DNA from 2 places in the Pseudomonas sp. MDT1-85 genome. Region 2 is predicted to be linked to the other one. Evidence: riboswitches for the same ligand, from Rfam matches in the RefSeq annotation. Region 2 holds a riboswitch; the other holds the start of a gene.
The links. A riboswitch is a leader RNA that binds a small molecule or an ion and turns the genes downstream of it on or off. The one in region 2 is predicted to bind cobalamin.

Region 1 (6,664 bases), 1.4 Mb from region 2:
TTCCAGGAAACTCTTTACCAGGACGGCATGGCTACCGATAAAGAACTGGCGGACTTCGCCGGCGGCAAGTCGTACCAGCTTCCGGTTCTCGCCGACAGCATCCTCGAACGTGGCATGTCCCTGATCGGTACCCGTTACCGTTTCGGCGGCACCTCCGAGGCAGGTTTTGACTGCAGTGGCTTCATCGGTTATCTGTTCCGTGAAGAAGCCGGCATGAACCTGCCGCGCTCCACCCGCGAAATGATCAACGTTGACGCTCCTCTGGTTGCTCGCAGCGCCCTCAAGCCGGGTGACCTGCTGTTCTTCGCCACCAATGGTCGTCGCGGTCGAGTCAGTCACGCCGGGATCTACCTGGGTGACAACCAGTTCATCCACTCCAGCAGCCGCAAAAGCGGTGGTGTCCGGATCGATAGCCTGGGCGACAGCTACTGGAGCAAGACCTTCATCGAAGCCAAGCGCGCACTCGCGATGGCGCCCGCTGCGGCCCCGGCTATCATCACGGCACGCAAGTAAGCGGACAGTTTGTAAGGCGAACTTAAAGTCTTACTTGAAGTTTGCCGCGTAGCCGCTAGAATCCTGATCTATTATTGATGGCAAACCGCCTGCGTTCTGCGCAGGCGGTTTTCTTTTCTGCCTTCTCGGTGGAAAAAGCCGCAGCCAGATCAGGATGTTCTGTTTATGACGATGTCGGCCCGCCTCGCATTCATGTTCTTCGCAGCGCTGCTCAGCGCCTGCGCCAGTCGCACACCGCCACCTGCGCCGGTGGTTCGCGCTCCCATTGTTTTTGGTCCTTCCCAAGCGTTTTCCCCTGCGGCAGAAGACGTGCTGTTTCGCGCGCTGGGTCTGGTGGGAACGCCTTATCGCTGGGGCGGCAACACACCGGATTCCGGGTTCGATTGCAGCGGTCTGATCGGTTATGTGTATCGCGATGTCGCAGGCATTTCCTTGCCGCGCTCCACCCGCGAGATGATCGGCATGCAGGCCCCCAATATCGGCAAGGAAGGCCTGCAAACCGGTGACCTGATTTTCTTCGCCACCAATGGCGGCTCCCAGGTCAGCCACGCCGGGATCTATGTCGGCGAAGGCCGCTTCGTCCACGCGCCAGCCACGGGCGGCACGGTCAAGCTGGACAGCCTGTCCAAAGCTTACTGGCAGAAAGCCTATCTGAGCGCCAAGCGCATCTTGCAACCTGAGCACTTGGCACATAATCCATAGCGGATGTTGTCATGACCGCTCGATTGAAGGATGACGCTGCGCAGAAAACTGTAGGAGCGAGGCTTGCCCGCGAAGACGGCAGCACAGTCAACATTGATATCGACTGACACACCGCTTTCGCGGGCAAGCCTCGCTCCTACAGTCGAACTAATTACTTGGCCGCGGTCACGCGCCACACCTTGTTCCCCACATCATCCGCCACCAGCAGGCTGCCCTGCTGATCGATCACCACGCCCACCGGCCGGCCCATGGCTTTTTCCTCGTCATTGAGGAAACCGGTGAGCACATCCACCGGCTGCCCAGTCGGTTTGCCGGCGCTGAACGGTACGAAAATCACTTTATAGCCACTGTGCGGCTTGCGGTTCCACGAGCCATGCTGGCCGATGAATGCGCCTTGAGTGAACGGAGCGGGCAACTTGCTGCCTTCGGCGAAGGTCAGTCCGAGTGACGCGGTATGTGGCCCCACGGCGTAGTCTGGCGCAATGGCCTTGGCCACCAGATCAGGGTGTTGCGGCTCGACGCGAACATCGACGTGCTGGCCGTAATAGCTGTAAGGCCAGCCGTAGAACCCGCCGTCCTTCACTGACGTGATGTAGTCCGGCACCAGGTCGCTGCCTATTTCGTCGCGCTCGTTGACGGCGGTCCACAGTGCGCCGCTCTGAGGTTCCCAGGCCAGACCGTTTGGATTGCGAATCCCCGAGGCGAAAATCCGATGGTTGCCGGTGGCCCGGTCCACTTCCCAGATTGCCGCGCGTCCTTCCTCCTGATCCATGCCGTTTTCACCGACGTTGCTGTTCGAGCCCACAGTGACGTACAGCTTGCTGCCATCCTTGCTGGCGATGACGTTTTTGGTCCAGTGATGATTCAGCGTGCCACCCGGCAGATCGACCACCTTGATCGGCTGCGACTTGATTGCCGTCTCGCCGTTTTCGTAGTGAAAACGCAGCAGGCGATCAGTGTCGGCGACGTACAGGTCATTGCCAACCAGGGTCATGCCGAAGGGCGAGTTGAGGTTTTCCAGGAATACCGTGCGGGTTTCGGCGACGCCGTCGTGGTCCTTGTCCCGCAGGAGAGTGATGCGGTTCGGGCTAGGGACGCCAGCACCGGCACGGCCCATGACTTTGCCCATCACCCAGCCGCGAATGCCTGTGCCGTCATCGGGTTTGGGCGGCGCGTTGGTTTCGGCTACCAGCACATCGCCGTTGGGCAGCACGTAAAGCCAGCGCGGGTGCTCGAGGCCTTCGGCAAACGCCGCCACTTGAGTCCCTGCCGCGGCGACAGGTTTCTTGCCTTCAGGCCAGCCGATCGCCGGGGCGATGTTCACCGTCGGAATCAGGGTTTTATTGGGTTCTGGCAGTTTGGGCGAGGGGCCTGTGCCATCCGAGACTTGCAGGCTGGAGGTTTCACCACAGGCGGCGAGCCCTCCGGCGAGCGCGATGATGAAAACGAGCTGGGGTTTGCGCATTACTGATCTTCCCTATGAATGCATTGACGTAATCATAGAGAAGCGTAGATGCTCGATGGTTCAACCTGTCAGCCGCGGGCTTCCTTGAGCAGAATAGCGATGCCCGGATGGTAGTTGCCGGCTTCGTTACGCAACTTGCGGTAGGCGTAAGGGAAATACCAGGCCACGGCGCAGGTGTGTTCCTTTTGCAGGTCGTCGACCATGTCCTGGAGTTCTTCCGGGGTGGCGCTGTGCTGGGCTTTTTGCGGCGCAACAAACAGGCAGCCGAGTTTCAGATCGCTGGCGTAGCTGATTCGCTTCGCGTCACTGGTGATGTCCGCCAGTGCCGGAGTCAGGTTCAGGCTGTTGACCCGCGGCCAGCGCTGGGTGGCCTGGAGATACGCGCGTTCTTCGCTGCTGGCGATAAACAGATCGGCGCGGGCGTTGCGTTCACCTTCTTCGATCTGTTTGCGCGTCGACGTTTGTGGCAGCGTGACCATTTCTGCCATCCAGGCCGCGGCGGAGAGCAGGCCGAGGTTGGCTTTTTCGTCGTACCAATAAGGTGTGTCGTTATCGCCGCGCACAGCGTTGTAGCGGTCGATACAGTCAAACCAGCGTTCCAGCACCGGTCGCAGGAATTCCAGCTTCGGATTGCTGATGATCATGCCTTGCATGTGGCTCACCCTTGTTATTGTGTTGTCAGGTTGTGGCTCTTTGATATCACTGCTGGACAGTGTGGCACAAGATTGGCGTCAGTTAATTGATCGGCGGCAGATATTCGCTCAGCGGCGCCCAGGCTTTAATTGACGCTCCACCCCCAACCCTCTAACCTTCGCGGCTTGTTTCAGGTGCTCTGTGACCTTGGTCGACAGAGTGAAACAGGGAAGCCGGTGAGTGAATTTCTTCCAGCGAAGAAGAATCACGATCCCGGCGCTGCCCCCGCAACGGTAAATGAGTGAAGACTGCGCCTTGAGCCACTGTGTCGATTGTCGACATGGGAAGGCGCGCAGTTGGCCTTGGCGCCGCTCATGAGCCCGGAGACCGGCCTGATTCATCCAACGGCATCACGGTGGGCGATGCCAGGCTTTTTGCCGTCTATTCTTGTGCCTGCCCGCCGTTATCCAGCCTCAACGGAGAGCTCCCCCATGACTGATACCCCCGATCGTGACGAACGCCATCTGGCGCGCATGCTGCGCAAAAAAGCCGTGATCGACGAACGCATCGCCAACTCGCCGAATGAATGCGGTTTGCTGCTGGTGCTCTCCGGCAACGGCAAAGGCAAGAGCAGCTCGGCGTTCGGCATGCTCGCGCGGTCCATGGGCCACGGCATGCAGTGCGGCGTGGTGCAGTTCATCAAGGGTCGCACCAGCACCGGCGAGGAGCTGTTCTTCCGGCGCTTCCCGGAGCAGGTGCGTTTTCATGTGATGGGCGAGGGCTTCACCTGGGAAACCCAGGACCGCCAGCGCGATATCGCCGCCGCCGAAGCCGCCTGGGCGGTGTCCCGCGAATTGTTGCGTGATCCGGCCATTGGCCTCGTGGTGCTCGATGAATTGAACATCGCCCTCAAGCACGGCTACCTCGATCTCGATCAGGTGCTCAGCGACTTGCAGGCCCGTCCGCCGATGCAGCACGTGGTGGTCACCGGTCGTGGCGCCAAACCAGAGATGATCGAGCTGGCCGACACCGTCACTGAAATGGGCATGATCAAGCACGCCTTCCAGGCAGGAATCAAAGCGCAGAAAGGCGTCGAGTTGTGAACTGCATTTTATGAATAGCCATCGTCAATGCCCGGCGGTACTGATCGCCGCGCCGGCCTCCGGTCAGGGCAAGACCACCGTCACCGCCGCGCTCGCCCGTTTGCATCGCAATCAGGGGCGCAAGGTTCGCGTGTTCAAATGCGGCCCGGACTTTCTCGACCCGATGATTCTCGAGCGCGCCAGCGGCGCACCGGTCTATCAACTCGACATGTGGATGGTCGGTGAGCAGGAAAGTCGGCGTCTATTGTGGGAGGCCGCAGGCGAAGCCGATCTGATCCTCATCGAAGGCGTCATGGGGCTGTTCGACGGTACGCCGTCCAGCGCCGATCTGGCGCGGCACTTTGGTGTGCCGGTGCTCGGCGTGATCGACGGCACCGCCATGGCGCAGACGTTTGGCGCGCTGGCCCTGGGCCTTGCACGTTATCAGACGGACTTGCCGTTTGCCGGTGTGCTGGCCAACCGGGTCGGCACCGTGCGGCATGCGCAGTTGCTCGAAGGCAGCCTGACTGAAGGCTTGCGCTGGTACGGTGCGTTGTCCCGGGAGACCGGGATCGAATTGCCAAGTCGACATCTCGGCCTGGTTCAGGCCAGCGAGCTGAATGACCTCGACCTGCGTCTCGATGCGGCGGCCGATTCACTGGCCAGCAGTTGCGACGTGGCTCTACCGCCGGCCGTGGAATTCGCCGCGCCTGAAATGATCGCAGCCGAACCGTTGCTGGCCGGTGTGCGGATTGCCGTGGCCCGGGACGAAGCTTTCGCGTTTACCTACGGCGCGAGTCTGGATCTGTTGCGGGCCATGGGCGCCGAATTGTCTTTCTTCTCGCCGATCCGCGACACCGAATTGCCGGAGGCAGACAGCCTCTATCTGCCGGGCGGTTACCCCGAATTGCACCATGTGGCGTTGTCACAAAACACGCCGATGCTGACCGCGATCCGTGCTCACCACGCAGCGGGCAAACCGTTGCTGGCCGAGTGTGGCGGCATGCTGTATCTGCTGGATTCGTTGACCGATGTCGAAGGCACTCGCGCTGAACTGGTCGGCTTGCTGGCCGGGGATGCGGTGATGCAGAAGCGTCTTGCCGCGTTGGCCTTGCAGGCGGTCGAACTGCCGGAAGGTTTGCTGCGTGGGCATACGTATCACCACTCGTTGACCAGCACTGAACTTGAGCCAATTGCTCGAGGTTTGAGTCCCAATGGCGGGCGAGGGGCGGAGGCGGTTTATCGCGAGGGGCGGATGACGGCCTCTTATGTGCATTTTTATTTTCCGTCCAATCCATCGGCGATTGCAGCGCTGTTTGTGCCTGATCGTGAGACCGCCATCGCGAGCAGGCTCGCTCCCACAGTTGACCGCGTTTTGTCAGGCAGCACTCCATCTAATGTGGGAGCGGGCTTGCTCGCGAAGAGGCCATGACGGACAACGCATTTTCCGAAGCCGAACGCGCAGCCGTTTACCGAGCCATCGCCGAACGTCGCGACATGCGGCATTTCAGCGGCGGCACGGTCGAACCCGAGTTACTTCGTCGTCTGCTTGAAGCCGCGCACCAAGCGCCGAGTGTCGGCCTGATGCAGCCCTGGCGTTTCATCCGCATCAGCGATCGGGCACTGCGCGGCAAGATCCAGCACCTGGTGGAAGAAGAACGCATCCGCACCGCCGAAGCCCTCGGCGAGCGCTCCGACGAATTCATGAAGCTCAAGGTCGAGGGCATCAACGACTGCGCCGAGGTGCTGGTCGCCGCGCTGATGGACGATCGCGAGCGGCATATTTTCGGCCGTCGTACGCTGCCGGAAATGGACATGGCCTCGCTGTCCTGCGCCATCCAGAACCTTTGGCTGGCATCCCGCGCCGAAGGCCTGGGCATGGGCTGGGTGTCGCTGTTCGAGCCGCAAGCGCTGGCGGATTTGCTGGGTTTGCCGGCCGGGGCCAAGCCTTTGGCCATTCTTTGTCTGGGGCCGGTCAAGGAATTCTATCCGGCGCCGATGCTGGTACTCGAAGGCTGGGCGCAGGCGCGTCCACTCAGCGAGTTGCTGTATGAAAATTATTGGGGAGTGAGTCAATGAGTGTGGCGTTGTTGAGTGTCGCCGCGGTCGCGCTGGATGCGCTGCTGGGTGAACCCAAACGCTGGCATCCGCTGGTGGCGTTCGGCCGTTTTGCCGAGCGCATCGAGCAACGTTTCAATGGTGAAGGTCGTGGCTGGCGCAGCCATGGCGTGACTGCCTGGGTGATCGCGGTGTTGCCGTTGACCCTGTT
Region 2 (6,664 bases):
CGATGAAACAAGTGTTCGCCGCCTGCAAATGCGAGCGGTAAAACAGCACCGCCGCCACCGGCTGATCAGCTTGCCAGTCGGCTTGCCAATCGCTCAGTTCAGCGGGGCTTTTTTGCGGGTGGTATATCGCGGTGCGTGGCAGGGTTTGCGGCTCGGACCATGGGTAGTCGCGGCCCAGCCAGCGATTGGCGAGACAGCGAAACAGGTCGAGCGCATTGGCCATGCCGCCCTGACGCAGGAAGTGCCAGAGCCGATCGCGGTCTTGCGGAGTTACGGTGCTCAGGTCACTGAGTTCCGGGTCCGGGCGATCATCCCCCGGCACCAGAATCAGCTGCACGCCGCGCTCGGACAATTCCACCAGACGCTCGATGCCGTAACGCCAATAGGCGATGCCGCCGTGCAGCGAGATCAGAATCACTTTGGCGTGGCGCAGCACTTCGTCGACGTAGAGATCGACCGAGGCGTGATTCTGCACCTGCATCGGGTTGGCCAGACGCACGCTCGGGTAATCATCGGGCAACTGCTGCGCCGCTTCGGCGAGCAACGCCAGGCTGGAATCGCCGCTGCACAGGATCACCAGTTCGGCGGGGGTTTGTCCAAGGTCGGCAATGTTGTCGTCCGACACGAAACCGCCGGGCTGGGTCCTGAGCAGGTGCATGGTTTAAACGCTGAGCGCGGCGCGCAATTGCGCTTCGAGCGCAGCGGCATCCAGATCCTGACCGATCAACACCAGACGGGTGGTGCGTGCTTCTTCAGCGCCCCACTGACGGTCGAAGTGCTTGTCGAAACGCGTGCCCACGCCCTGGATCAGCAGGCGCATCGGCTTGTTCGGCACCGCGGCAAAACCTTTGACCCGAAGGATGCCGTGCTGGACCACCAATTGAGTCAGCGCGTCCATCAGCAGGCTTTCGTCGGCTTGCGGCAGTTCGATAGAGATGGAGTCGAATGCGTCGTGGTCGTGCTCATCGTGATGACCGTCTTCACCTTCGTGGTGATGATCGTGATGGCTGTGGCGGCTGTCGATGTGTTCTTCGGAACCGGCGCCGAGGCCGATCAGCACGTCCAGTGGCAGACGACCGCTGCTGGCTTCGATGACTTTCACCGCTGGCGGCAGCTCTTCGGCGACTTCCAGGCGCACGCGGGCCAGGTCTTCAGCGCTGATCAGGTCGGCCTTGTTGAGGATCACCAGGTCGGCGCTGGCCAGTTGGTCGGCGAACAGCTCGTGCAGCGGCGATTCGTGGTCCAGGTTCGGGTCAAGTTTGCGCATGGCATCGACCTGATCCGGGAACGCAGCGAAGGTGCCCGCAGCGACGGCCGGGCTGTCGACCACGGTGATCACCGCGTCAACCGTGCAGGCGCTGCGGATTTCTGGCCACTGGAAGGCTTGAACCAAAGGTTTTGGCAGGGCCAGGCCCGAAGTTTCGATCAGGATGTGGTCGAGGTCGCCGCGACGAGCGACCAGTTCGCGCATCACCGGGAAGAATTCTTCCTGAACCGTGCAGCACAGGCAGCCGTTGGCCAGTTCATAGACACGACCGTTGGCTTCTTCTTCGGTGCAACCGATCGAGCACTGCTTGAGGATTTCGCCGTCGATGCCCAACTCGCCGAACTCGTTGACGATCACCGCGATGCGGCGGCCCTGGGCGTTGTCGAGCATGTGGCGCAGCAAGGTGGTTTTGCCCGAGCCGAGGAAGCCGGTAACGATGGTGACGGGGAGTTTGGCCAGTGTTTTCATCGGATGCCCTTTGGCAAGGTGGCGGGCATACGGGACGACGACCGCTGCTGCAAATGCGCGCGGAAGATTTCGCCACCGGATCACCCCGCCCGGTTGTAGTGAGAATTCGTTTCGAGGCAGGTCTCCTGGCTGACGGTGTGCCGACCTTGTTGGCCTGGCATTCGCTGCGCCTTCCCGCGAACCTGATGGATCAGGGCTTGCAGTGGCGTGGCAGCGAACATCACCGTTCACAGTTGCGGGGGCAGCCGCGGCATCGACCGCGTTCCCTTCTTAGCTTCGGCAGACGCCGAAGAACCTCGAAAGCGCAAGGCTACGCATCGTGTGGGGGCGGGTCAATGTCTTGTAGCGCCGCCACCGGCCCCATCGCGAGCAGGCTCGCTCCCACATTGAAATGCGGTCACCTGTGGGAGCGAGCCTGCTCGCGATGGAAACGCCTCGGTATCGAGTTGAGACCCCCTGCCAATTGACGCCCAACCCCCGCACATGCTCTCCTACACGCCTTGTTACGGGTGCCCTTCACAGGGTGAAACGGGAAACCGGTGAATCATGTGCTTTACTCTAAAGCCATGTCAGTCCGGTGCTGCCCCCGCAACGGTAAGCGAGTGAAGCGTCAGATCCACTGTGCCTGTCATATGGCATGGGAAGGTGATGCTTGCAGGTTTCGGCGTTAGCCCTGCCCCTCGCGAGCCCGGAGACCGGCCCGCAACACAAAGTGACTTTTACGTTCACTGAATAACAAACCCGCGGTGGGCGGGCGCTGTTCGAAATCTCTGCGTGCCCCGGCGTGCGGAGGTTTTCATGCGCTCTATTCACCCGCTGACAGACCAGAGGGAAGCGCCATGTCGATCATCAGCAGTACCGCCAGCAGCACCGCCAGCACTACTTCAACCCTGAGCCAACGCCTGACCGCCGCTTTTTGTGCGTCGATCCTTGGCGCGTGCCTTGTGTATTTCGCCGGTTTCTCGCACATCGAAGCGGTACACAACGCCGCGCACGATACCCGTCACAGCTCCGCCTTTCCGTGCCATTGAGACCTGCTGACATGATCAAGCGTATTGCGCAAACCGCAGGTTTCAGCGGGCTGCTGGCCGCCCTGCTGCTGACCCTGCTGCAAAGCTTCTGGGTGGCTCCGCTGATTCTGCAGGCCGAGACCTACGAAAAATCCGAGCCGGCCGCTGTCGAAATCCACGAGCATGCCGCGGGTGCTGTCACCGCTCACACCCACGACGCCGAAGCCTGGGAACCTGAAGACGGCTGGCAGCGCGTGCTGTCGACCACCGGTGGCAATCTGGTGGTCGCGGTCGGTTTCGCCCTGATGCTCGCGGGCCTCTACACCTTGCGCGCTCCACGCCGTACCTCTCAGGGCCTGCTCTGGGGTCTGGCCGGTTACGCGACGTTCGTGCTGGCGCCCACCCTCGGCCTGCCACCTGAGCTGCCGGGCACTGCCGCGGCGGATCTGGCGCAACGGCAGATCTGGTGGATTGGCACTGCCGCGTCTACCGCTGTCGGCATCGCGCTGATCGTGTTCAGCCGCCACTGGCTGATGAAGATCCTCGGCGTGGCGATTCTGGCCGTGCCTCATGTGATCGGTGCGCCGCAACCGGAAGTCCATTCGATGCTGGCGCCGCAAGCCCTGGAAGCGCAGTTCAAAATCGCTTCGCAGCTGACCAACATGGCGTTCTGGCTGGCCCTGGGCCTGATCAGCGCCTGGTTGTTCCGCCGTAAAAGCGATGGGCAATACCGCGCATGACTGACGTCAGCACAGCGCCGACCCTGGTGGTCGGCCTGGGCTGCCAGCGCGGCTGCCCCGTCGGCACGCTGCGGGCGCTGCTTGATCAGGCGTTACAGGCTCATCAAATCGAGCTTCGTGAGATCAAGGCCCTGGCCAGTATCGACCTCAAGCGCGAAGAACCCGCCCTGATCGAACTGGCCGAACAGCTGGCATTGCCGCTGATGTACTTCAGCAGCGAACAATTGGCCGGTTATGAACCGCAACTCAGCCACCACTCGGACATCGCGTTCGAACGCACCGGCTGTTACGGCGTAGCGGAAAGTGCGGCGCTGGCATTGGCCGAACAATTGGCTCAGGCACCGGCAAAGTTACTGATTCCACGACAAAAATACGCCCAGGCCACCCTTGCATTGGCCAGCGCCGCGTAAAATCCCCGATAATCCCCACCTTCGATCATGAGCAATCTTCATCTGAAGCCTGCCCATACCCTTTTTCTGACAGGAAACGACGATGACCGTCTACTTCATTGGCGCAGGCCCCGGCGACCCGGAACTGATTACCGTCAAAGGCCAGCGGCTGATTCGTAGCTGCCCGGTCATCATCTATGCAGGCTCCCTGGTGCCCGCCGCCGTACTGGAGGGTCACCGGGCCGAACAAGTGGTCAACAGCGCCGAATTGCACTTGGAACAGATCATCGAGCTGATCAAATCCGCCCATGCCAACGGCCAGGACGTGGCCCGGGTGCATTCCGGCGATCCGAGTCTGTACGGCGCGATTGGCGAGCAGATTCGCTACCTGCGTGAACTCGACATTCCTTTCGAAATCATTCCCGGCGTCACCGCCACCGCCGCCTGCGCGGCCCTTTTGGGCGCTGAACTGACCTTGCCGGACGTATCACAGAGCGTGATTCTGACCCGCTACGCCGACAAAACCGCGATGCCGGCCGGTGAAGAACTGGGCAGTCTGGCGCAGCATGGGGCGACCATGGCGATCCATTTGGGAGTCAATCATCTGGAGAAAATCCTCGCCGAACTGCTGCCGCACTACGGCGCCGATTGCCCGATCGCAGTGATCCATCGGGCGACCTGGCCGGATCAGGATTGGGTGGTGGGGACGCTGGCGGATATTGCCGAGAAGGTTGAAGCCAAGGGATTTCGCCGGACGGCGCTGATTCTGGTGGGCCGGGTGTTGGGCAGCGAACACTTCAGTGAATCGTCATTGTATCGCGCGGGGCGTGCGCATTTGTACAGGCCATAGGGCCCCATCGCGAGCAGGCTCGCTCCCACAGTTGACCGCATTCCAATGTGGGAGCGAGCCTGCTCGCGATGGGGCCAGTGAATTTCACCCATAAAAAAACGGTGCTCACGGGCACCGTTTTTTATGTTTGCAGCGAACACCTTAGTAGTAGGCGTTTTCTTTCTGCGTGTGGTCGGTCACGTCACGAACGCCCTTGAGCTCAGGAATACGCTCGAGCAAGGTGCGCTCGATGCCTTCGCGCAGGGTGACGTCTGCCTGGCCGCAGCCCTGGCAACCGCCGCCGAATTTCAGCACGGCGATGCCGTCTTCGACCACATCGATCAGGCTGACCTGACCGCCGTGGCTGGCCAGCCCCGGGTTGATCTCGGTTTGCAGGTAGTAGTTGATGCGCTCGTTGACCGGGCTGTCGGCGTTGACCATCGGTACTTTGGCGTTTGGCGCCTTGATGGTCAGTTGGCCGCCCATGCGGTCGGTGGCGTAGTCGACTACCGCATCGTCCAGAAATGCTTCGCTGAACGAGTCGATGTAAGCGGTGAAGCTTTTGAGCCCCAGCGCCGTGTCTTCAGGTTTTTCTTCGCCCGGCTTGCAGTAGGCAATGCAGGTTTCGGCGTACTGGGTGCCAGGCTGGGTGATAAAGACGCGGATGCCGATACCCGGGGTGTTCTGCTTGGAGAGCAGATCAGCCAGGTAATCGTGGGCGGCGTCGGTAATGGTAATAGCGGTCATGGAAACTCCTCGCAGGCTTGGACGCAGTTTACGCCAATCATCGCGCCGCACAAAGTCCCAGTGTTTTTGTCGGGAAAGATGCACCTGTCTAAACACCTGATCACCGCCGAATCCCTGTAGGAGATCAAGCTTGCTCGCGAAAGCGGTCTGACAGTCGACATCTACGCTGAATGTCAGACCGCTTTCGCGAGCAAGCTTCGCTCCTACAGGGGGTCAACGGTGTTTCAGAGGTTTTCGTAGCGATTCATGTCCAGCACGCCCTCTTCCACCGGGTCGGTGTCGTGGATGTAGCGGCTCAGATCGTGGAAATACTGCCAGAACTGCGGATGGCTGCGGCGAATGCCCCAGCGCTCGACGATTTTCTCGAAACTGGCAGCGTCCTTCGCGTTTTCCATCGCATCGACGAACGCGGGCAGTTGCCCGGCCGGGATGTTGAACATGAAGTTCGGGTAGCTGCTGAGCACACCCGGATAAATCGTCAACGTATCGAGCCCCGGCTGATAGCGCATCGACTCACCGAGCAGGAACGCCACGTTGCTGTGGGCGCGATTACGCAGCAGGCTGTAGACCTCGCGCTTGCCGCTTTGGGTCTCGATACGCAACATCGTGGCTTCCGGCAACTGATCGATGACCTTCAACCCCGCAGCCGGACGTGAAGTCAGGCGGCTCAAGGCCTGTTCGGCGTTCTGCAAAGCCAGATCGATGTTCGGCCGCGAGCAGTAAGCGCCATCGCAGCGGTTGATCGGGTCGGGCCTGGCATTGAGGTCGCCGTACCGGGCCAGCAATTGCAGGGCGAAATCGCGTTTTGGATCTTTTTCGTCCAGCGTCAGTGCCGTCGGTTTGTCGTTATCGATGTACTCATAATCCAGCCACATCTTGAACTTGCCGCCGTTCTGATACCAATCGTCGAGGTAGCCGTCCCGTGAGTCGGCCGGCATCAGACGCAAGAAGTTCTGCTCGGCACCGTTGCGAATCAGGTCGAAGTACAGCCGGGTCTGGGCCTGATGGGACACGTTGCCGAACACATCGAAGTTGACCGCCAACTGGTAATACGTACGTTCCAGCAATGGGTAATCGAACAGCCACATCGTCTGCGGCACGTCACCGATCAGACCCTTGTTCACCGAGGCGCTGTCGAAATGCCGGAAGATGCTCAGCAGCGCGTTGTCATTGCCGGCCCACAGGGTCGACCAGCTCGGCGCCGACAGATCGGC

Region 1: it holds a riboswitch for cobalamin, as region 2 does, so the genes downstream of both, cobO (cob(I)yrinic acid a,c-diamide adenosyltransferase) here and cobW (cobalamin biosynthesis protein CobW) in region 2, are expected to answer to the same signal.

What each region holds. Positions count from the first base shown of each region.
Region 1 is NZ_CM142715.1:2,195,490-2,202,153, forward strand. Features, by position in the region: gene ACYZT2_RS09950 (C40 family peptidase) at 1-513, shown strand, start outside; gene ACYZT2_RS09955 (C40 family peptidase) at 679-1,215, shown strand; gene ACYZT2_RS09960 (PQQ-dependent sugar dehydrogenase) at 1,367-2,680, opposite strand; gene ACYZT2_RS09965 (hypothetical protein) at 2,749-3,333, opposite strand; cobalamin riboswitch at 3,489-3,723, shown strand; gene cobO (cob(I)yrinic acid a,c-diamide adenosyltransferase) at 3,805-4,416, shown strand; gene ACYZT2_RS09975 (cobyrinate a,c-diamide synthase) at 4,427-5,827, shown strand; gene bluB (5,6-dimethylbenzimidazole synthase) at 5,824-6,474, shown strand; gene cbiB (adenosylcobinamide-phosphate synthase CbiB) at 6,471-6,664, shown strand, end outside.
Region 2 is NZ_CM142715.1:3,620,025-3,626,688, forward strand. Features, by position in the region: gene cobN (cobaltochelatase subunit CobN) at 1-658, opposite strand, end outside; gene cobW (cobalamin biosynthesis protein CobW) at 662-1,735, opposite strand; cobalamin riboswitch at 1,834-2,049, opposite strand; cobalamin riboswitch at 2,226-2,453, shown strand; gene ACYZT2_RS16280 (CbtB domain-containing protein) at 2,575-2,766, shown strand; gene ACYZT2_RS16285 (CbtA family protein) at 2,778-3,485, shown strand; gene ACYZT2_RS16290 (cobalamin biosynthesis protein) at 3,482-3,895, shown strand; gene cobM (precorrin-4 C(11)-methyltransferase) at 3,978-4,724, shown strand; gene nfuA (Fe-S biogenesis protein NfuA) at 4,866-5,450, opposite strand; gene ACYZT2_RS16305 (fatty acid cis/trans isomerase) at 5,675-6,664, opposite strand, start outside.